4 regions of the Janthinobacterium sp. P210006 genome follow, and region 2 is predicted to be linked to each of the others. Evidence: predicted binding sites of a transcription regulator. Region 2 holds the regulator's gene; each other region holds the start of a gene.

Region 1 (5,766 bases), on a different contig from region 2:
CGCGCCAGCTATCCTTGCTGGCCGGTCCCCTGCTGGCGGCGCTCGTGCTGGGCGCCCACGCTGGCGCGCAGCGCACGGGCATGGCGGCGCTGGCCGCCGCCTTTGCCATCGATGCGCTGACGTTTGCGTTCTCCGCCTGGACCTTGCAACAAGTCAGGCTGCGTCCTCCGGCAGCGGCCGGCGCCCCGCAAGCCATGTGGCGCGACATGGCGGCGGGCCTGGCCATGGTGTGGCGCGACCTGCCCTTGCGCAGCTGCTATATCTACTGGGCCGTGGTGGCATTCTTCGTCATGGGACCGCTGCAAGTGGCCTTGCCCGTGCTGGCCAGCGAGCGCCTGCACGGCGCTGCGGCCCTGGGTTTGCTGATGGGCGCGCATGGCGCGGGCACCCTGGCCGGCATGCTGGCGTCCGGCCTGGGCGGCGCCTGGCTGCGCCGCCATTTCGGCGCCACCCTGCTGCTCGTCGATGCCGTCGTGGGCGTGCTGCTGATGGCGCTGGGACAGATCGGCACTGCCTGGCAAGGCGCGGCCTTGCTGGCCGTCACCGGCCTGCTGGGCGGCTATGTGCAGGTGGCCATCTTTACGTGGATACAGCGGCGCGTGGCGCCCGCCATGCTGGGCCGGGCGATGGCCCTGTTCATGGCCATCTTCCTGGGCCTGGCGCCCCTGTCGGCAGCGGCCACGGGCGCGCTGCTGCGCCGCCTGAGCGTGGGCGAACTGTTCTGCGCCGGCGGCGCCATGCTGCTGGCCGCCGCCGTGGCCGCCGTCCTGTGGACGGACATCCCCCGCATCGCGGGCAGCACTTCCGTAGTATCACCTCCGTAACATCACCTTGAGAAAGCTCCCCATGGATAAAACACGACAAGCGGCCCTGAAAGCGGCCTACCGGCAACAAGCGCCAGCGCTGGGCATCATCGCGCTGCGCCACGTGCCCAGCGGACGCACCCTGCTTGAACGCAGCCGCAACGCACCCGGTGCACTGAACCGCCACCGCTTCGAACTGACTCTGGGCGCGCACCGCAACGCCCGCCTGCAGGCGGACTGGCGGCGCGATGGAGAAGGGGCCTTCCGCTTCGAGCTGCTCGATGCCGTCACGGTGCCCGACGATCCCGCCTTCGATGCGGACGCCGAACTGGACGCCCTGCTGGCGCTGCACCAGGAGCAGTTGCTGGAGCAAGGACGGACACGCTATTGAGCAGCCATGCGTTACACTTGCGCACTCAAGCACTGCGCAGTCAACTCAAAGAAAACCATGACCGATTCCACTCCCCCGCCGCCGGACGGCGCCAGCGCCCTGGACTTCTGCCTGCGCCTGGCGCGCGCCCAGGCCGTGCTGGTGCGCCGCTTCGACAGCATCCTGGGCAATTTGCACGGCCTGAGCTTCAGCGATTATCAATTGCTGTTCCAGTTGCAGCGTGCGCCGGGCGGCCGCCTGCGCCGCATCGACCTGGCCGAACGCCTGGCGCTGACGGCGTCCGGCATCACGCGCTCGCTGATGCCGCTGGAAAAAATCGGCCTGGTGGCGCGCCAGGCCGATGCGCGCGATGCCCGCGTCGGCTACGCCGTCATCACGGCGGCAGGACAAGCGCTGCTGGTCCACGCGCATGCGACGGCGCAGACGCTGGGCCAGGAATTGCTGGGCAATGCCAGCGCGGAGCAGCTGGCGCCGTTGTCCATGCTGCTGGGCGCCATCGCCGGCAATCAGCCCGCCAACGGCTGATATTCTCCCTCACACGAGCGCCAGCTTGCGCAAGCGCCGCGTCGACGGCCAGCGCGCCATGCCCGTTTCATCGCGGATGGCGGCGCAGGCGGCCAGCACGCGCGCGCACTCGTCGTCGCGCAAGCCCGCGTTCAGGGTCAGGCGCACCAGCGAACGGTTTTTCGGCGTGGCCGGCGCGCAGAAGACGGCGCCGTAGATGCCGTGCCGCTGCAGCGCCTTGCGCAGGACCAGGGTATCGGGTTCGCTGCCCGCTTCCAGCGCGATGATCTGCTCCGTGCCGTCGCTGACGTTGTAGCCGAGATCCATCAACCCCTGGCGCAGCTGCACGCTGTGGCGGCGCAGCGCGGCGCGGCGGGCATCGGCCGTGCGGATGAAAGCGAGCGCCGCGTCGAACCACGCCAGCTCGTGTTCCAGCAGGCAGGAACTGAAGATGGCGGGCCGCGAGGCGGACAAGAAGTAACCCTTGAAACGGGCGGAACAGGTGATCAGCCCTGCCCGGCCCGCAAACGCCTTGGCCAGCGAGGCCGTGCGGAAATGCACGCGCCCGGCCAGGCCCAGCTCCACCACCAGGCCCGCGCCCTGCGGGCCGTGCGTGCCCAGCGAGTGCGATTCGTCGACGATCAGCATGCTGCCGCTGCGCTCGGCGATCTCCACCATCTCCAGCAGCGGCGCCACGCTGCCATTCGTGCTGTACAGCGCGTCGACGACGATGATGCCGGGGCCATGCTTGTCGAGCTGGCGCTGCAGATGGGCGACATCGTTGTGCAGGAATGCCACGGGCACGGCTTGCGCCGACTGCACGCCCTCCCACAGCGAAGCGTGCGCCAGCATGTCCAGGTACACGGGCATGCCGGGGCCGGCCAGGCTTTGCAGCAAGCCCACGTTGGCGGCCCAGCCTGATTGCGCCAGCACGCATGCCTCGCTGCCGAGAAAATCCGCCAGCGTGTGTTCGAGGCGGTGCTGGCGGCTGCCTTCCTGCAGGAACACGGACGACATCAGCATGGCGCCGCCGCCCTGCAAGACGCGGGCCTGGGCCGCCAGCAGCGCCGGCTCGCCCGCGATGTGCAGATAGTCATTGCCAGCAAGCATGACTGCATCGGCCGGCATGGCTTGCCATGCATGCAGATGTTCGCCGCCAAGCAGCTTGTCGATGCGTTCGACGTAATGTTCGTCCATGCGCGCGCGCACGAAGGCAGGCAGTTGTTGTTCGGCGGGGACAGCACTCGATGTCAGGGGGAAATGGGCGTGTGGCATGGGAACTCCTGATTGGTTGCGGGGGAACTACCGCGTCCAACATGCGCGAGCCATTCGGCAAGAGATTGATACAGCTCAACAGTTATGCCGATATTGTGCTGACCGCGAGGGAACCCGCCGATCATGTTGTATTGACACGCCTCAACGAACACATCCCCTGACCATGATGCACGTGCAGTCCCCCTCCGGAACCCGCTGGCAAGGCAGGCTGCTCCAGCCTTTCCTGCATTTCCACGACGCCATCGAACACACGCCCGTGCGGCGCGCCCAGGTGCGCACGCTGGCCGTCATCGGCGCGCTGGGCATGCCCCTGTACTACGCGCTGTGGAAATACCTCTTTCCGCAAGAATATGAATCGCTGCTGCTGCGCACCGTGGCGGCATTGCTGTTCCTGCCTGCGCTATGGCCTGGCCGCTTCAGCAATACCTGGTTCAGCCTTTACCTGTTCCTGGGGCTGACCTTCGAACTGCCGTTTTTCTTCACGTATATGTTCCTGATGAACCACGCCTCGGCCATGTGGGCGCATTCGCTGCTGGTGGCGCTGATCGTGCTGTTCCACTTCGATACGCGCATCGCCATGCTCGCCTACCTGAGCGGCACCCTGCTGGCCTGCCTGGCGTTTGCCATGGCCGGCGATCCGGACTTCCTGCTCAGCCGCGAAGTCTTGCAGCAGTTGCCCGTGCACTGGTTCACGCTGGCCGTGCTGTCCGTGGTCAAGGTGGGGCGCCATGTGGGCGCGCAGGAAAAACTGGCCGGGCTGGCGGCCGGCCTGGGCAGCGTGGCGCACGAATTGCGCACGCCGCTGGTCAGCGTCGAAGCGAATGTGCGCGGGCTGCAGCGCGGACTGCAGCGCGATGGGGAAAGCCCGCCGCCCGACGCGGCCAGCGTGGAAGCGCTGGCGCGCATCCAGTTCGAAGTGCGCCATATGCACCACATGATCGACTTGTTCCTGCTCAGCGCCAGCGCCGTCAACCGCAAGCTCGAAGCCAATGAAACGGTGGCCATGCACGACAGCGTGGCGGCCGTGCTGCGCCGCTATCCGTTTACCAGCACGGCGCAGCGCGACATCGTCAAGGTCGACGTGCGCGCCGATTTCCAGTTTCCGGGCCAGTCCGAACTGTGCGTGGTGATCCTGCTGAACCTGCTGCGCAATGCCTTGAAAAGCATCCAGCGCGCGGGCAAGGGGCGCGTGCGTATCATCATCGACGGCGCCCATCCCGTGCCGCGCCTGCTGTTCATCGACACGGGCTGCGGCATCGCGGCCAGCCGCCTGCCGCTGATCTTCGACCGCTTCTATTCGTATCCCGCGCACAATGGCAGCGGCATCGGCCTGGCCCTGTGCCGGCAAATCATGCAAGCCTGGCAGGCGCGCATCCGCTGCGTCGCGCGCGAAGGCGCTTACGCCATCTTCGTGCTGGAGTTTCCCCAGCCCGTGCCCACGCACCACCGTTTTCCATCCATCCAACGCGCGAGGTGACGCATGCAACTGCCCGTCTACACCCATCCGACCCTGACCGTATTGATCGACGACAGCGATTCCTTCCTGAAAAGCCTGGCGTTCCAGCTCGATCCTGGCCTGGCGCGCAAGACCTTCCACGACACGAGCAGCGCGCTGCACTGGCTGCGCCACAGCACGCAGCTGGGCGAAACGCCCCTGCACGTCAACTTCGACACGCAAAACCTGCCGCCCGACCAGTGCAATGTGGCGCTCGACATCGAACGCATCTGGCGCATCAGCGGCCAGGCGCAGCGCTTTGCCGTGCCGTCCGTGCTGGTCATCGATTATTCGATGCCGCAGATGAATGGCCTGGAATTCTGCCAGGCCGTGCGCGACTTGCCGTGCAAGAAGATTCTATTTACGGGCGCAGCCGATGAAAAGGTGGCCGTGACGGCCTTCAACCGGGGCTTGATCGACCGCTACATCAAGAAGAGCGACGACGATGCGCTCGACATCCTGGAACAGGAAATCCATGCGCTGCAGCGCGAGTTCTTCCTGCAGCAGTCGGAGACCGTGCGCGACTTGCTGATGCTGCACGACTACAGTTTCCTGCAAGACGAAGCGCTGGCCGCCGTCGTGCACGAGCTGTGCCAGCGCCATGGTTTTGTCGAATACTATATTTTCCCCAATCCCAGCGGCATCCTGTTCTTCACGCGCGACGGCCACGCCAAGCTGATGATCATCGAGACGGAGCGCAGCCTGCACACGCAGTACGAAATGGCGCGCGACAGCGATGCGCCCGAGTCACTGCTGCTGGCCCTGCTGGAAATGCGCGTGATTCCGTATTTTTCCGACGCCGACAGCGACGGCATGTATGCGGCGCAGATCGGCGAAAACTGGTTCCGCTACTGCGCCGCGCCCACCATCTGCCTGGGCCGCGTGACCTACTTTTGGGCCCTGTTCGACGTGCCCGCGCACCAGCTGGGGCAGCCGGTCATGTCCTACGCGCAATTTCTGCGCGCAGGTGCGGGCGACAGCGTCAGCGCGTAGTCGGTACATCAGCCTTCGCGCAGGGTCTGCAGCGGCGGATGCTTCAAGACATTGCGCAAGCCCAGCCAGCCGCCGGCGATCGCGCACAGGGCGCCGGCCAGCAGGCCGAAGGCCCACACGCCGGGGGCGAAGCTCCAGGCAAACTTGAACTGGTAGGTGGCCAGGGCCCAGCCCATGGCGGCCGCGCCCGTGGCCGCCAGCAAGCCGGCCAGGGCGCCCACGAGCGAAAATTCGATCAGCTGCGCCTGCGCCAGCTGGCGCCGCGTGGCGCCCAGCGCGCGCAGCAGGCCCGCTTCGCGCGTGCG
Region 2 (5,766 bases):
GTATGTCTGGAGCCTGTCGAATCCCCAGACGCCCGTGAAATGATGTAATGGAACCTCAAGTCATCAAGATGTATGCGGCCCGCGAGCAAATCTACCCTCGCGAGGCCAAAGGACGCTACGCTACCTGGCGATGGGTATGCGTATGGCTTACCCAGCTTGCGTTCTACGGCTTGCCGTGGTTGACCTGGAATGGCAGGCAAGCCCTGCTGTTCGATTTGACCACGCGCAAGTTCTACATTTTCGGCGTCGTGCTGTGGCCCCAGGATTTCATCTACCTGGCGGCCCTGCTGATCATCTGTGCGTATTTGTTGTTCCTCGTCACGGCCATTGCCGGGCGGGTGTGGTGCGGCTTTTCCTGCCCGCAAACGGTATACACGGAAATCTTCCTGTGGGTCGAACGCAAGATCGAGGGCACGCGCAGCGCGCGCATGGCCCTCGACAAGCAGGGCCCGTCCGTGCGCAAGACGGCCAAGAAGACGGCCAAGCACCTGGTATGGGGCGCCATCGCCCTGTGGACGGGCTTTACCTTTGTCGGCTACTTCACGCCGATCAAGGAACTGGCGCAGGCGGTGACCACCCTGAACTTCGGTCCGTGGGAATGGTTCTGGGTCTTGTTCTACAGCCTGGCAACCTACGGCAACGCGGGCTGGCTCCGCGAGCAGGTGTGCAAATACATGTGCCCCTACGCGCGCTTCCAGAGCGCCATGTTCGACCAGGACACGCTGATCATCACCTACGATGCCAAGCGGGGCGAACCCCGTGGCGCCATGAGCAAGAAGGCCGGCAACAACGACAAGCTGGGCGACTGCATCGACTGTACCCTGTGCGTGCAGGTGTGTCCGACCGGCATCGATATCCGCAACGGCCTGCAGTATGAATGCATCGGCTGCGCCGCCTGCGTCGATGCCTGCAACAGCGTGATGGACAAGGTCGACCGGCCACGGGGACTGGTACGCTACAGTACCGACCATGCGATGGAAAACAACTTCAATTCGAAGCAGATACGCCAGCGCGCCATGCGCCCGCGCGTCCTGATCTACACTTCCATCCTGGCCCTGATCATCATCGCCGTGTGTACCTCGCTGGCCCTGCGCACGCCCCTGAAAATGGACGTGATCCGCGACCGCGGTTCGATGGGACGCGAAGTGGAAGACGGCATGATCGAGAACGTCTACCGGCTGCAGATCATGAACACCTCGGAGCAAAGCCAGCATTTTAAAATCAGCGTATCCGGCTTGCCGGGCCTGACCTTGCTGACGCGCGATGAAGTGACCCTGCAGCCGACGGAAACCCTGGGCTGGCCCATCCGCCTGCGCACGCCGCATGGCGTGGGCGAGAAGGGCTCGAACAAGATTGCGATCGAGCTGCAATCGCTGGACGACCCGTCGCTACACGTGCGTGAAAGCGCGGTCTTCATCGTGCCGCGCTAATGCAGGAAGGCCAATCCCCGCATGGGGATTGGCCGTTTAAACAGGAGAAATATCATGTCCGACAGCCTCAAGCTGCAAGCCCCCGTGGCGCCGTGGTACAAGCATCGCTGGCCATGGCTGCTGATGATCGGCCCCGGCCTGTCCGTCGTCGTCGGCAGCACCATGGGCTATATCGCATTTACGCAGCCCGACGCGCTGGTGGTGGGCGATTATTACAAGCAGGGCAAGGCGATCAACCAGGACTTGCGGCGCGATACGGTCGCCAGCGACCTGGCCATGTCAAGCAAGCTGTCGTACGACGTGGCGGCAGCGCGCCTCAGCGGTTCCGTGCACAGCTTCGGCAAGGCGTATCGGGCGCCGCTGCAGCTGCACCTGGCGCATGCGACCCAGCCGGAAAAAGACATCAAGCTGCTGGTGCAGCCTGATGCGGCCGGCAACTTTTCGGTGGCGCTGCCCATGCTCGAGCGCAGCCGCTGGCAAGTGCTGGTGGAAAACGACAAACGCGAATGGCGCCTGTCCGGCATCTGGACCTGGCCCCTGCAGCGCAGCATCGCGCTGCATGCGGATGAAGAGCTGTAAATCCTACTTGCAGTTGTCCGTGCCGGCCGTAATGGCCTTCAGCTTGGCCGGCTGCAGGATCTCGATCTCGCGGTTCGAGACGCGCAGCCAGCCTTCCTTCTTGAACTTCGACAATAAGCGGCTGACGCTCTCGATGGTCAGGCCCAGGTAGTTGCCGATTTCCTCGCGCGACATGCGCAGCTGGAAATTGCTGCCCGAATAGCCGCGTGCCTCATAGCGCGACGCCAGGTTGACGATGAAGGCGGCAAAACGCTGGGTCGCCTGCATATTGCCCAGCAACAGCATGACGCTTTGCTCGCGCGTGATTTCCTGGCTCATCATGCGGTGGAAATGGCGCAGCAGGGTCGGCATATTGCCCAGCAATTGTTCCAGGCTGGAAAACGGAATTTCACACACTTCACTGTCTTCCAGCGCCACGGCATTACAGTGGTGGCGGTCGGCGCTGATGGCATCCATGCCCAGCAGTTCGCCAGCCATCTGGAAGCCCGTCACCTGCTCTTCGCCGCCCGGATTGATCTGGTAGGTCTTGAAGTGCCCCAGGCGGATCGCATACAGGTTCTGGAACGAGTCCCCGATGCGGAACAGCGAGGCGCCGCGCGCGATCTTGCGGCGGCGGCCGATGATCTGGTCCAGCCGGTCCATATCACCCACATCCAGGCCCATCGGCAGGCACAATTGATGCATGCTGCAGGTCGAGCATCGCGCACGCAACGCCTCCACGTTCACTGTGGGCAAGGTTGGAGTGAGTAACGCTTCAGTCATGTCGGTACCTTTTAGAAAATGCAACAACAAGTTTACTGCATACAGGGTTGCCGTGTGCCAATTTCACGGTAATTTCGGCGAATAAACGACGTCCAGCCTTTAATTATATGGCAACATCGTCAAAAGCCCGTATGGGGCAAGGCAATTTGCGCAGCGGCGCTTGCCAAGCTGGGGCATTGATAGGAAAATTCCTGACAGCATTATCTGCCGCTGTGCCGCCCGGTACTGAAAAGGAAATCATGAAGCCTCTCGGCATCAAAGCAAAAGTCGCGCTGGCCACCAGCCTGACCTCGATCGCCATGATCGCGCTCGTCACCATGATCCAGGTGCAGCACATGCGCGCCGACTTCACCAAAGTACTGCTGAGCCAGCAGTCTTCCCTGATCAGCCGCACCGCTGCCGAGCTCGACGACAAGCTGGCCATGCTGCTGCAGATCGTCACCCTGACGGCCCGGCAGCAGCCGCCGGAATTGATCGCCCAGCCCGCCAAGCTGCGCGAATACTATGCGCGCCGCTCGATGCTGGTGCTGTTCGACGACGTGCTGGTGCTCGACGCGCAAGGCGCCGTCGTGGCCGACATGCCGGAGGTAGCGGGGCGCGCCGGCATCAACGTCGCCGAGCGCGAATATTTCCAGACCGTCCTGCGCACGCGCCAGCCCATGATCACCGAACCGATGCTGGGCAAATCGAGCGGCATGCCCATCGTGCAGATGGTGGCGCCCGTGCTGGACGCCGATGGCCAGGTGGCTGGCGTGGTGATCGGCGTGCTGCGCCTGTACAAGGACAATCTGCTGGGGCGCCTGCGCTCGGAAAAGATCGGCAAGAGCGGCTATTACTTCATCCTCACGCGCGGCGACGTGCCGCGCTACGTGCTGCACCCCGATACCAGCCGCTTGCTGCAGCCGCGCAAGCCGAATGCCAACCTGACGACCACGCAGCTGCTGAAGGAAGACGGCGAAGGCAGCATGGTCAGCACCAACAGCCGCGGCGTCACGGCCGTCAACAGCTTCAAGCGCCTGAAGTCCGTAAACTGGCTGCTGGCCGCCTCGCTGCCCGTCGAAGACGCCTTCGAACCATTCGATGGCGTGCTGTACCGGCTGGTGCTGTGGAGCATTCTCGCTTCGCTGCTGGCCGCTGCCGTTCTGGGCTGGGTGACCGTGCGCCTGCTGTCGCCGCTGGTGCGCCTGCGCGACACCCTGCTGGCCCTGCGTAGCAGCGGCAGCCGCTTCACGCCCGTGCCGGTGCAGCAGCGCGACGAGATCGGCGAACTGACGGAAGCGTTCAACGGCCTGATGAGCGAACGCGACCGCCTGCAGCAAGAACTCGAAGCGCGCGCGGCAGAGCTGGAACAGGAGCGCGACCGGGCCGAGGCGGCCAACCGCGCGAAGAGCGACTTCGTGGCCAACATGAGCCATGAAATCCGCACGCCCCTCAATGCCGTGCTGGGCATGGTGTATTTGCTGGGCAACACCAGGCTCGACACGGAACAGCGCAAATACCTGACCATGGTGCGCGTGGCGGGCCAGTCGCTGCTGGGCATCCTCAACGACGTGCTCGATTATTCGAAGATCGAGGCGCGCCGCATGGAATTGTCGCCCGTCGAATTCGACCTCGACGAAGTCATGAATACCCTGGCCACGACGATGACCATGAATGCGGGCGAGAAGGAACTGGAACTGGCCATCGCCGTCGAGCCCGACGTGCCGCGGCGCCTCGTGGGCGACGCCCAGCGCCTGCAGCAAATCCTCGTCAACCTGGCTGGCAACGCCATCAAGTTCACGGAGAACGGCGAAGTGGTAGTGGCCGTCAGCCTGGCCGACAGCCAGCAGGGCAGCGCCTGGCTGCGCTTTGAAGTGCGCGACACGGGCATCGGCATGACGGAGCAGCAGCAACAGCAACTGTTTGCCGCGTTTTCGCAGGGCGACCAGAGCATCACGCGGCGCTTCGGCGGCACGGGCCTGGGCCTGGCCATCAGCAAGCAGCTGATCCACATGATGGGCGGCGAAATCGCCGTCGCCAGCAGCGAAGGCAAGGGCAGCCGCTTCTGGTTCAGCGTACCGTTCGAGATGCTGGCGCAGCCGGCCGAAACGCGGCGCACGCCCGCCCTGGGCCAGCTGCGCCTGCTGGTGGCCGACGATAACCGCACCACGCGCGAACTGATCGTCAAACTGATCGAGGCATGGGGCTGGCTGGCCGACGAAGTGGACTCCGGTTTTGCCGCCATCGAACTGTACCGCGAGCGCCTGGCGCAGCAGCAGCCGTACGACGTGGTGCTGGCCGACTGGCACATGCCCGTGATGGACGGCCTGGCCACGGCCAAGGCCATCCGCCAGGCCGCCGCTGGCCAGCGCCAGCCCATCGTGGTGATGGTCAACGCGTTTGCCCGCAACCACCTGGAGGAAATCTCCAGCGCGGCCGAGGCCGACGTCGTGCTGATGAAGCCGATCACGGGCTCGAGCCTGTTCGATGCCCTGCACCAGGCGCTGATCGCCAAGGACGACGGCGGCGAGCAGCGCATCCTGCATCAGCCGCTGGGCACGGAACTGGCCGGCGTGCATTTCCTGCTGGTGGAAGACAACCACCTGAACCAGGCCGTGGCGCGCGGCATCCTCGAACACATGGGCGCCACGCTGGACGTGGTGGGCGACGGCTTGCAGGCCGTGGAACGGCTGCGCACGGAAGCGCTGCGCTACGACATCGTGCTGATGGACATGCAGATGCCCGTCATGGACGGTTTCAGCGCCACCCACATCATCCGCACGGAACTGCGGTTGAACCTGCCCGTGATCGCCATGACGGCCGGCGTGCTGGCGTCCGAGCGCGAGCGCTGCATGACGGCCGGCATCAGCGATTTCATCGCCAAGCCCGTGGTGGTGGAAGAGATGATGGAAGTCATCCTGCGCCACCTGCCCAAGCGCCCGCAAGTGCAGACGGCGGAAGCAGCGCCCGGCGCCGATGAGGAAGTATTTTCCATGGCGCCCCTGATGCGCGTGAT
Region 3 (5,766 bases), on a different contig from region 2:
TGCGCCGCCGCGGCTACACGCCGGAAGCGATTCAATTGATGTGCGAACGCACGGGCGTGACCAAGTCCGACGGCTGGATCGACTACAGCGTGCTCGAAGGCTGTTTGCGCGAAGACCTGGACCCGAAAGCGCCGCGCACGGTGGCCGTGCTGCGTCCGTTGAAATTGATCATCGACAATTTCCCTGAAAACGAGAGCGTGGAATGCACGGCGCCCGTGCACCCGCACTTCCCGGAACGGGGCTTGCGCACCTTCCCCATCTCGCGCGAGCTGTGGATCGAGGAAGACGACTTCATGGAAGTGCCGAACAAGGGTTACTTCCGCCTGTATCCGCCCATCGACGACAAGCCGGGCAGCAAGGTGCGCTTGCGCTACGGCTATGTAATCGAGTGCACGGGCTTTGACAAGGATGAAAACGGCAAGGTCATCGCCGTGCATTGCACCTACTTCCCGGACAGCAAGTCGGGCACGGAAGGCAGCGCCAACTACAAGGTCAAGGGCAATATGCACTGGGTCAGCGCGCCGACGGCCATTCCCGCCGAAGTGCGCCTGTACGACCGCCTGTTCACGGACCCGCAGCCGGACGCGGGCGGCAAGGACTTCAAGCTGGCCCTGAACCCGCTGGCCAAGGAAGTCGTGCAAGCGTGGCTGGAACCGGGCGCGGAACTGGCCCTGCCGGAACAGCGCTTCCAGTTCGAGCGTCACGGCTATTTTGCGGCCGACCGGGTCGACAGCCAGCCGGGCAAGCCCGTGTTCAACCGCATCGTCACCCTGAAAGACAGCTGGCAGCCCGCGAAATAAGGGCTGGACGGCACACACAAAAAACCGCTGCGGCGGTTTTTTTTCGTTTCATGGAGAAATATTGCCTGTTGACTATATTCACGATAGTTTTGTATATTAGGCAGCTATTGAGCAATTTGCAATTCCGATAGTGCTTGTACAACCCAGCCTAGCCACCGCCATCCAGGCGGCACCCGATTCCTTTTCCTGATGCGGATGGCGATGTCTTCTACTGCCGGCGAACACCCTTTATCTGCGGAAAAAAGACCGCTCTGGCTGCTTGGCTTCGTGATGTCGGTGATGGCGGGCCTGCTGTTCTACGTGGCCGCCTCGCTGTCGATCGAAAGCGATGCCAGCGACCTGTTCAACAATCTGGCCCGCAATACGCAGAAAAACATCGAATCGCGCGTCAAGTCGTATGCCAACCTGCTGCGCGGCACGGCCAGCCTGTTCCACGCCAACGAACACGTGAGCCGCGAGCAATTCCACCGCTACGTGGCAAACATGGCTCTGCAACAGAACTACCCGGGCGTGATGAATCTCAATTACAGCCAGGAACTCGACGGTGCACAGCGCGCCGCCTTCGAAGCGGCCATGCAGCGCGACTATCCGCCCGGGAGCGACGGCTACCCCCCGTTTGCCATCGATCCGCCCGCCCCGCGCGACCGTTATTCCGTGCTCGTGTACATCGAACCGATTGCCAGCGCCCCGGAAAAGTTTGGCTACGACATCGCTTCACGTCCCCTGATCGCGGAAGCGCTGGCGCAGTCGCGCGATTCGGGACAGATCAGCAATTCCGGCGTGCCCGTGCCCATGGAAGGCCGGCCGCAACTGACGGGCATGGCCATGCGCCTGCCCGTGTACCGCTACGGCATGCCCACCGGCACAGTGGAACAAAGGCGCGCGGCTTACCGGGGTTCCGTCGGCATCGGCTACGACCTGGTGACGATGATGCGCAGCGCGCTGGCCGACATGCCGGTACGCAACGTCCGCCTGACCCTGTTCGATATCGGCCCGCAGGCGCGCGCGCCCCTGGACTTGCCGCACGACATGCGCCCCATCTTCGACAGCACGGCGGCGGGCATGCATGCACCATGGTGGCTGCCCGGCAACTCGGGCCGCTACCTGAGCAGCACGATGCTGATCGAGCACAATGGCCGCATGTGGCAAGCGCTGTTCAGCGTGCGCAAGAGCGACCTGTACACGCGCTTCGACGCCTTCCTGCCGTGGCTGGCCCTGCTGACGGGCTTTGCCAGCACCATGCTGCTGTATATGCTGTTCCATACCCTGGCGTCGTCGCGCCGGCGCGCCATCCAGATGGCCACGGGCATGACGGAGGAATTGCGCGCCAGCCAGATCCGCCTGCAGCTGTCGCACCAGAAACTGCGCCGCCTGGCAGCCCATGCCGACCAGATCAAGGAAGAGGAACGCAAGCGCATCGCGCGCGAAATCCACGACGACCTGGGACAGAACCTGCTGGTGCTGCGCATCGACGCCGACATGCTGGCTTCGCGCACGCAGCGCCGCCACCCGCGCCTGAACGCCCGCGCCCGCTCGACCCTGGAACAGATCGACGCCACCATCAAGAGCGTGCGGCAGATCATCAACGACTTGCGCCCGACCGTGCTGGACCTGGGCGTGAATGCGGCCGTCGAATGGCAGGTGGCGCAGTTTCGCCTGCGCACGGGCATCGCCTGCGAAGTGAGCGAAAGCCACGACGACATTTGCCTGAGCGACCAGTGCGCCACGGCCCTGTTCCGCATCCTGCAGGAATCGCTGAGCAATATTTCCCAGCATGCCAATGCCAGCCGCGTGCAAGTCAAGCTGGAAAAGTGCCGCGATACGGTATCGATGAGCGTCAGCGACAACGGCGTAGGCGCGGCCATCGACGGACGCAACAAGCTGGGTTCGTTTGGCCTGGTGGGCATCGAAGAGCGCATTAAATTGCTGGGTGGTACTTTCCACATCGAAAGCAGCCCCGGCGCCGGCATGAGCGTGCACGTCAGCGTGCCGCTGGGCGCGGACGCCACCGCATTTCCCTACCAGGAGGAAAGCAGGGCCAGCGCCTGACGGACACGCCCGCTTGAAGCAAGCTCAGCTTGCGTATTTTGTGATTAGATGCAATATTGATGTAGAACAATTAGCCTGACAGTCACCATCCAGGCACCCTTCCACCTGCCAGGAGTTCTCGCCACCAGCCAGCCATTTTTTCACCGTTTTTCCCCCACGCAGCGCTTTTACGATACCCACGACTAAAGGACACCCATGGATACCAACGACAGTTTCAAGGCAATTGCCGATTTGAATTTGGACGCGATCAAGGTCAAGCTGATGCACCGGGAATCCGGCGAAGGATGGAGCCTGGAGAAGGCCAATGCGGTGGAATTCGAATACCGGCGCTTCCTGATCCTGATGAAACAGTTTCCGGAAGAAGAGACGGCGCCGCTGATGGACGTCGATACCTTCTGGCACTACCACATCCTCGACACCCTGAAATATGCGGCCGACTGCGAACAGGTCTTCGGTTACTTCCTGCATCACTTCCCGTACATCGGCTTGCGCGGCGAGGACGACGAAGCGGCGCACCACCGCGTGGGCGAGCGCATGAAGCAGCTGTACGAGCAAACGTTCGGGGAAGATTATATCCGCGCAGAAACCGCGTATTCGGGACGCGCCGTGCAGGCAGCCTATTCGGGAAGGGCCGTGCAAGCCGCGTATTCAGGACGGGCTGTACAAACAGCATTTTCCAGTGCGGCGGTACAGGCGACGGCATACTCGGGCCGGGCCGTGCAGACGGCGTTTTCCAGCGCAGCGGTGCAGGCGACGGCGTATTCGGGCCGCGCGACCGGTGCTGCCAGCACCGCATTTTCCAGCGCACCCGCCACGCTGACCGCCGCAGTGGTCAAATCGTCCACGACTGGCCTGGAGATGGGGCGTTTCTATATCGATCGTCCGGTGCTGAACCGCGACCCGCAATAGAGAAAGCAAAGGTGGCTGCCGCACGCGGCAAGCTTGACTTACCCAGACGGCACCTCTCAGTTTGCCGTCTGTCAGGCGCTCTTAGGCAGCCATCAGTTCGCGCAGTTCACGAATGCTGAAATCGCTGATTTCATGCATGCGGATGAGGATCGTGGCGCCGATCGGCAAGGTATTGTGACGAATCTTGCTGATAACAGGTGGCGCCACTTCCAGAGCTCGCGACAGGGCGGCATCGTTTTTCAGTTGCAGCTTGTCGATGATCGCATCGAGGACGCGATTCGGGTTGTAGGTAGGCAAAGAGGTAATTTGTTTGAGAGACATGATCAAAAATCCGACTTGTTGTATTAGTGCAAAAAGAAACCGAATGTCTCTTCTGCAATAATTCAGGGTAAACACACTAAAAAGCGCCATCACTTATGCGGCATTTACGCCGCAAACAATATAATACACGCTATTGTTGATTTTTGCGTAACTTAAAGCAAAATTGTGATAATTGAAGAGAATTGACGCACTTGGAATGTGCTAGAGGATAACTCAAATCGGAAAAATTTGCTGCAAGTCATCAATTTTTACAATGAGGAACGCCGCTACGCATGAACCAGGCAATCGCCATGAGCGCGCTCAGGCGTGCCATTTCCGCTGACAAGTGCCAGCCCTGGACGGCCACGCCGGCCGGGGTGGCCCGCAGACTGGCGCTCGGGAAGGCGTCCACGCGGCACCAGGCCAGTTGCCGGCGAATTTCATCGGGTGGCGGCGGTGGCTGCAACGCACGCTCACGGCGCCGCATATAGGCACGCACCTGTTCCTTGCTGGGGTGACTCATAGCTCGCATGGCTCGCTCCTGCTGACGGAAAACAACGTCGCGCTAATTGTAGAGCCCGCCACAAATAGCCAAGACGCGTGACGACATTGCTCACCATATCGCCAGCTCGCCATGACACGTTTGCGCTGCATCAAATGGCAAGGCCCCGGCGTTGCGCCGAAGCCCATCCTGCCCCACGGCCTGGCGGCCGCGGCGGCCCATCCTTATTTCTTTTGCTGGCGCACGCGCTGTTGCTGCTTTTCCTGCGTTTGCTGGCGATTCTGCTTGCGCTCGAACAGGGTGACCGCATCTTTCTTGGCTTGCTCGACGGTACGCATTTCCTCATGCGCATCGTGCGGGACAAAAAATTCGGCATCCTGCGCTGCCACGACGAGCTTGATGGCGGCGTCGTCGTCGAGGTCATACAGTTCCGTCAGGACGGTGGTGACCTCGTCCAGGTATTCTTCGTAAGTGAGGGTGGTCATGCTGTATTCCTTAAGTGAATGGCGCACCGCCGGAACGACGCGCTGCGCGCCGGCCCAGGAAAAGTGCGCAGATAACCGGCCATTTTACCCGATGCGGGCCCCGCCGGCGGCCAGCGGCCGCAAGGCATCGGCCACGCGCGCGTAGCGCAGGCGCACGCCCAGCTCGCGCTTGATGCGCGTATTGTGCAGGCGGCGCGATTCGGACATGAACGACAGCAGCATCGGCGTGACCACTTGCTGCAGCTGGGCACGCGGCAGGCGCGGCGGACGCGGCAAGCCGAAGGTATCGGCCACGGCATCGAAATACTCCGCCATTTTGAGCTCGCTGTCATCGCTGGCGTGATACACGCGCCCCGGCTTGCCCCGCCACAGGGCCCGCTCGATGATGCGGGCCAGGTCATCGGCATGGATATGGTTGGTGTACACATCGTCGCCCGCGGCCAGGGCCGGCGTCCCTTCGCGCAAGCGCTTCAGGGGCAGGCGGTCGTCCGCATAGATGCCGGGCACGCGCAGGATGGCCACGCTGGCGCCGCGGCGCCCCCCCCAGCCCCGCAAGACCTGCTCGGCGTCGACGCGGCGGCGCGCGCGCGCATTCGCCGGCGCCACCGGCCGCGTCTCATCGACCCAGGCGCCAGCGCAATCGCCATATACGCCACTGGTGCTCACATACACCATGCGGGCGTGCTCGGGTAAAATGGCGACCAGATTGCGCGTGCGCCGG
Region 4 (5,766 bases), on a different contig from region 2:
CGCAGGGACGGGGCGGCAGCAAAAAAGACCCGGCAAGGCGTTTGCGCGCCTTGGCCGGGTCAAGCCTGTGCCAAGCTTGAAGAAATCGGAGCAGGGTTTATATGGTGGCCAGCAATTGTGCCGAGGCGGCCGTCGCAGTGGTGTCGGCCTTCAGCTTGGCGGCGGCCAGCTGCTTGGCGCGCGAGCGCGAGGGCGGCAAACGGCGCAGGGTTTTCAGGGCGTCCGGGTCCTTGATGCCGATGGTGCGCTGGTCGACCGTGATCAGGCCGATTTCATTGAAGGCGGACAGGGTGCGGCTGACCGTTTCCAGGGTCAGGCCCAGGTAGCTGCCGATTTCATGGCGCGTCATGCGCAGGTTGAACAGCTTGCTCGAATACCCCATCTGCGCAAAGCGGTCGGCCAGCGAGACGAGGAAGCGGGCCACGCGGGCCTCGGCGCTGAGGGCGCCCAGCATGCCGATCATGGCCTGCTCGCGCACCAGTTCGCGGCTCATCACGCCGTACATGACATTTTCCAGTTCCAGGTGGACACGGCCCAGCGCCGTCAGTTTCTTGAACGGCAGCAGGATCAGGTCGCAGTCGGACAAGGCCACCGCTTCGGACGAGTAATGGCGCGAGTGGATGCCGTCGACGCCCAGCATGTCGCCCTTCATGGGAAAGCTGAGCACCTGTTCATTGCCGAATTCATCGATGAGCACGGTTTTCAGGAAGCCCGAATTGACGATGTACAGGGTATCGAACGGCTGGCCGATCGTGTGCACGCGCTGGCCCGTCTTGAACTGCACGTGCTGGAACAGCAGTTCGTCGGCGGCGATGGTGCAGGCACTGGAGATATGCAGCAGGTCGCACACCTCCTTCAGGTTCGACCAGAGCCGCCCCTGGCGCTGGCGTCCCGCTTCCATTGGAGAAGCGGGAGCCAGCGATGGTGCTGCGGGGCGGGTTTCAGGCGTTTGCGTGGACAGCATGTTCATCTCCTGGTGACAGGTAGTTCAGAGTTGAATGACGGAGTGCACAAGGCGGCGGGTGCGGCGAAGGGCCGGCGGCGCGCGTCCTGGCAGGTAATGCTCAATTCGCTGAAGACTTGCTGTGTGATGAAGTAACTTCCCAGCAACTTGATTACTGGTTTCAGTATGCCAACAAGCGTATGCAATTAATATCAGCAGTGGCTGAATATGGCAGTAGGAGCTGTGGTAGCTGAAGTAGGATTGTTCCTACGGCTGGCGCGCAGGCGCGCGCCGCCGGGATCACGTCTTGAAGGGGGAGAGCAGGCGGTGCGCTACGGCGTACTGGACCATTTCCGACAGCGAACTCATGCCCATCTTTTGCATGATGCGCGTCTTGTGCGTGCTCACCGTTTTCACGCTCAGGTGCAGGTTGTTGGCAATTTCCGTGATCGATTTGCCCGCCACCAGCAGGGAAAAGACTTCGAATTCGCGGTCCGACAGCTGTTTGTGCAACAGGCTTTCATTCGGCATCATGATGTTGAGCACGAGCTGCTCGGCCACCTCGGCACTGATGTAGGGGCGTCCCGACGCCACCTTGTGGATGGCGCCCACCAGCTGGGTGCCCGCGCTTTCCTTGGTCAGGTAGCCTTGCGCGCCCGCGCGGATGGCGCGCACCGCATATTGCTCTTCCTCGTGCATGGTGAGGATCAGGATGGCCAGCTTGGGCGCCTCGCTGCGGATTTGCCGGATCAGGTCGACGCCGCTGCGCCCCGGCATCGACAGGTCGAGCAGCAACAGGTCGAAGCCGCCCTGGCGCACGTGGTTGAGTACTTCAAAACCGTCGATGGCTTCGCCCACGATGTCGATGTCCGGCGCGCCGTCGAGGATGCGCTTCAATCCTTCCCGCATGATGGTGTGGTCGTCGGCAATCACAATACGTATCATAGGCGCGCAATCTGGAGGCGTGTAATCTGCTGTGTCCGTTACCGGACAATCAAATGTTAAATGTTAAGAAACGGGAAACGTTGTCATTTTAACTGAAATGGCCGCACGTTTGCCTTTTTACTGTACCTGCTGGTAACAGCGGCCCCCGTGGCCATGTGACCGTTTATTTCGGCGCGGGTTCCTTGATCAGCCTATGCACGAGCACCGGCAGTTTTGAGTGCGACAGCACCTTGTTGGTCACGCTGCCCAGCAGCAACTGACCCCAGCCGCTGCGGCCATGCGAGCCCATGAAGATCAGGTCGCATTGCTGCAATTGCGCCACTTCCACGATCTTCAGGGCCGGGCTGTCGGAGAAGGCCGTCAAGCCTGTCGCTTCCAGGCCCCGCTTGGCGGCCGCGTCGAGGATGGGCTGCCAGTGGTCGGCGCCCGCCTTGCGCATGGCGATGCGGTATTCCTCTTCGCTGGGATAGCTCGGCGGAATGATTTCAATGTATACCGGGTACTGGTATTCGGGAGCCACGTACACGGCAAGGATGTCGGCGTGCATCTGTTCGGCAAAGGCAACGCCGGCACAGGCCGTCAAGTTGGAGACGGTGGAGCCGTCCGTGGCGATCAGAATTTTCTTATACATGGCAGGTCCTTTGGCGGTGACTCAGCGCGCGCAACGCCTCTTATTGTAGACGGGGCGGCAGCATTGTATTCATGTAAAGACTTGATAATTATCAATACTACTGCACCTTCAGTATAGACAACATTGGCAGAAAGATCGTGTTTAGCTGCTGCCGGGTCCGCCTGGTGCCGTTGCGCGGGCGCCCGGGGGCAGGATTTCTTGTGCGGCGCGTGGTCTTGCACGCACGCCAATGGTAGTATTTCAAAATACAACAGCAGGAACACTTATTTCCTGGTGGAAAAGCTCTTGTGGGCCTGCTTTGCACCAGGAAGCGCGTTTTGAGATTTACCAACAGGGCGGCGCCCTGCTACACTCGCACCATCGCAGCGGTATTGCCTCAAATCATCTTAATCGAGAAATTGTGGGTATCAGTCTGTAAAACGCACAGTTCAGGCGGAATTTTGACAAATTATGGAGAAGCAGGGATATGACCAACGCCGCTGATGATTTCGATGCATTATTCGATGAAGTATCTGCGCAAAGCGCGGCCGCTCCCAAGCCCGCGCCGGCCGCCGCGCCCGCAGCCGTGATCGCGGATGATGATTTTGACGCGCTGTTCGATTCGGTTTCGGCCAGCGCCGCCGTGCCGGCCGCCGCGGCGCCGGCAGCTGCCGCGCCTGCCGCGCCGGACGCAGCGCCCGCCGCCGCAGGCGAAGCGGCCGATCCCGTCGACCAGTCCGACAAGCCCATGTTCGAGCGCCTGGGCGGCATCGTGCGCCTGCTGCACGATTCGCTGCGCGAACTGGGCTACGACAAGGCGCTGACGGAAGCGTCGTCGCAGATCGTCGACGCCCAGGACCGCCTGGAATATGTCGCCACCCTGACGGAACAGGCCGCCAACAAGGTCCTGAACACGCTCGACGAAGGCATGCCGGCGCAGGACGTGCTGTCGAAGAAGGCCAAGGACATGGACAGCCGCTGGACGGCGCTGTTCGATGGCAAGCTGAGCCTGGAAGAATTCAAGGCCCTGGCCGGCGATTCGCGCCAGTTCGCGCAAGCCGTTGCCGAAGCGACGGAAGCGGAAAAAGCGCGCTTGCTGGAAATCATGATGGCGCAGGACTTCCAGGACATCACGGGCCAGCTGATCAAAAAAGTGGTCAACATCACCAAGACGGTGGAGCACGAGCTTGCCCAGTTGCTGCGCGATAACGCGCCGGCCGAAGTGCGCGAGAAACTCGCACAGAAGCAGGACGCGCCGCTGATGCAGGGCCCGTCCGTGCCGTCGGTGGCGCTGGACCAGGATAATGTAGACGACCTTCTTGCGGATTTGGGATTCTAATGGACGATATGCTCAAGGATTTCGTCGTTGAGGCGATGGATCTTGCGGTTAATGTTGAAGAGCACTTATTGCGCCTCGAGCGTGATCCGGACAACAAGGAAACACTGAATGCCGTGTTTCGTTCCTTCCACACCATCAAGGGCGGCGCCGGCTTCATGGGCTTGCCCGCGCTGGTGGCGGCCTGCCATCTGACGGAAAACCTGTTCGACGCCCTGCGCACGGGCGCCGCGCCGGTAACCCCGATCGCCATCGAGGCGGCGCTGCAGGCATCCGGTTTCGTGGCCGACCAGCTGACGGAGCTGGCCAATGGCGCCGCGCCGGAAAGCTTGCCGGCCATGCCGGAAGAGCTGGAACACATCCTGACGAACGCCATCGAAGGCAAGGGCATGGATGTGCCTGCGCCTGCCGCCGCCGTGGCGGAAGTGGCCGTGGCCGTTGCCCAGGTGGCCGAAGCGCCTGCCGCCGCCACTGCCTCCACCACTGCCAGCGCCGATGGCCTGGACTGGGAAGGCATGTATAACGCCGTCGTGCCGGCCGGCAGCCAGGTCGCTGCCGCACCGGTGTCCGCCGTGGCCGCTGCACCTGCCGCCGTGGCCGCCGCGCCTGTCGCCGCTGCCGCCAAGCCCGCTGCCAAGGCCTGGGATGGCGCCGAACGGCGCGAGGAACGCCCGGAAGTGCGCCATGCCGCGCCCGTCAAGGAAGATAGCATCCGCGTCGATGCCGTCAAGCTCGACGCGCTGCTGGAAGTGGCCGGCGAATCCGTGCAGGCCGCCAACCAGGCTGCCGTGTTGCTCGAGCGCTTGCTGCAATTCAAATTCGAAGGCCAGGCCGCCACGTTGATGGCGACCCTGGCGGAAACCCTGGAACGCGCGTCGCGCTACTCGACGGAACTGCAGCGGGCCACCCTGGCCACGCGCATGCAGCCCGTGGGCCGTTTGTTCCAGAAATTCCCGCGCCTGGTGCGCGAGCTGGCGAAAGACCTGGGCAAGGATGTCGAGCTGACCATCGAAGGCGCGGAGACGGAAGTCGACCGCGTGGTGGTCGACAGCCTGTACGATCCGCTCGTGCACATGCTGCGCAACTCGCTCGACCACGGCGTCGAATCGCCGGAAGCGCGCCTGGCTGCCGGCAAGCCCGCCAAATCGTATATTTCGCTCAAGGCATGGCAGGAAGCCAATAGCGTGATGATCGTGCTGCAGGATGACGGCAAGGGCATGGACCCGGTCTTCCTGCGCAGCAAGGCCCAGCAAAAAGGCCTGATCAGCGAAAACGCGCAGTTGAGCAACGACGAATGCTTCCAGCTGGTGTTCCTGCCGGGCTTCTCGACCAAGGAAGTGGCGTCCAGCGTTTCCGGACGCGGCGTGGGCATGGACGTGGTCAAGACGGCCGTGGAGAAAAACCGCGGCGCCATCCACATCGAGTCGGCGCTGGGCAAGGGCACCAAGTTCGCCATCCGCCTGCCGATCGAGCTGTCCATCGTGCCGACCATGCTGGTCTCCACCTCGGGCGCCGCGCTGGCGCTGCCGATGGCGGTGGTGCAGCGCGTCGTCGAATTGCCGGAAACCTTCATGGAAGTGGGCGGCGCGCCCGTGCTGAAAGACCAGGGCCGTCCATTGCCCGTACGGTCGCTGGCCGGCGCCCTGGGCTACGAGTCGTGCAGCGAGCGCGTGGGCATCGTGGTCGCCGCGCCGCAGCCGTACATCCTTGCCGTGGAAGCCGTCGATGGCACGGCCGACCTGGTGATCAAGCCGATGACGGCCATCACCGTGGAAGGCATCACGGGTACGGCCCGTTCGGCCGAAGGCGAGCTGGTGCTGGTCGTCGGCCTGTCGTTCCTGATGGATGGTTGCCGCAGCAGCGTCCGATTGGCGGCCTGAGGACGCCTGACAATATCGTTGTACGCATGAGAAAGCCCGCTAGGTGTAGCGG

The links. The regulator FNR, encoded in region 2, switches genes on or off when oxygen is low (the NO sensors DNR and NnrR bind a similar motif). The targets are predictions, from matches to a motif close to TTGATNNNNATCAA.
Region 1: cqsA (alpha-hydroxyketone-type quorum-sensing autoinducer synthase) is a predicted target of FNR. The motif match lies at 3,039-3,052, and genes of this name have one in related genera.
Region 3: VPH41_RS24550 (glycine-rich domain-containing protein) is a predicted target of FNR. The motif match lies at 2,906-2,919, and genes of this name have one in related genera.
Region 4: VPH41_RS05730 (universal stress protein) is a predicted target of FNR. The motif match lies at 2,601-2,614, and genes of this name have one in related genera.

What each region holds. Positions count from the first base shown of each region.
Region 1 covers NZ_JAZARD010000001.1:973,769-979,534, reverse strand. Annotated here, with positions in the region: gene VPH41_RS04315 (MFS transporter) at 1-824, shown strand, start outside; gene VPH41_RS04310 (GIY-YIG nuclease family protein) at 847-1,194, shown strand; gene VPH41_RS04305 (MarR family winged helix-turn-helix transcriptional regulator) at 1,252-1,719, shown strand; gene cqsA (alpha-hydroxyketone-type quorum-sensing autoinducer synthase) at 1,729-2,973, opposite strand; gene VPH41_RS04295 (sensor histidine kinase) at 3,140-4,450, shown strand; gene VPH41_RS04290 (response regulator) at 4,454-5,461, shown strand; gene VPH41_RS04285 (ABC transporter permease) at 5,470-5,766, opposite strand, start outside.
Region 2 covers NZ_JAZARD010000004.1:733,524-739,289, reverse strand. Annotated here, with positions in the region: gene ccoP (cytochrome-c oxidase, cbb3-type subunit III) at 1-43, shown strand, start outside; gene ccoG (cytochrome c oxidase accessory protein CcoG) at 48-1,430, shown strand; gene VPH41_RS23075 (FixH family protein) at 1,485-2,009, shown strand; gene fnr (fumarate/nitrate reduction transcriptional regulator Fnr) at 2,013-2,771, opposite strand; gene VPH41_RS23065 (response regulator) at 3,011-5,766, shown strand, end outside.
Region 3 covers NZ_JAZARD010000005.1:291,446-297,211, reverse strand. Annotated here, with positions in the region: gene VPH41_RS24560 (glutamine--tRNA ligase/YqeY domain fusion protein) at 1-800, shown strand, start outside; gene VPH41_RS24555 (sensor histidine kinase) at 1,002-2,849, shown strand; gene VPH41_RS24550 (glycine-rich domain-containing protein) at 3,045-3,758, shown strand; gene VPH41_RS24545 (hypothetical protein) at 3,840-4,079, opposite strand; gene VPH41_RS24540 (hypothetical protein) at 4,321-4,581, opposite strand; gene VPH41_RS24535 (hypothetical protein) at 4,785-5,045, opposite strand; gene VPH41_RS24530 (NAD-dependent epimerase/dehydratase family protein) at 5,130-5,766, opposite strand, start outside.
Region 4 covers NZ_JAZARD010000001.1:1,279,221-1,284,986, forward strand. Annotated here, with positions in the region: gene VPH41_RS05720 (Crp/Fnr family transcriptional regulator) at 98-901, opposite strand; gene VPH41_RS05725 (response regulator) at 1,244-1,888, opposite strand; gene VPH41_RS05730 (universal stress protein) at 2,052-2,519, opposite strand; gene VPH41_RS05735 (protein phosphatase CheZ) at 2,986-3,837, shown strand; gene VPH41_RS05740 (chemotaxis protein CheA) at 3,837-5,714, shown strand.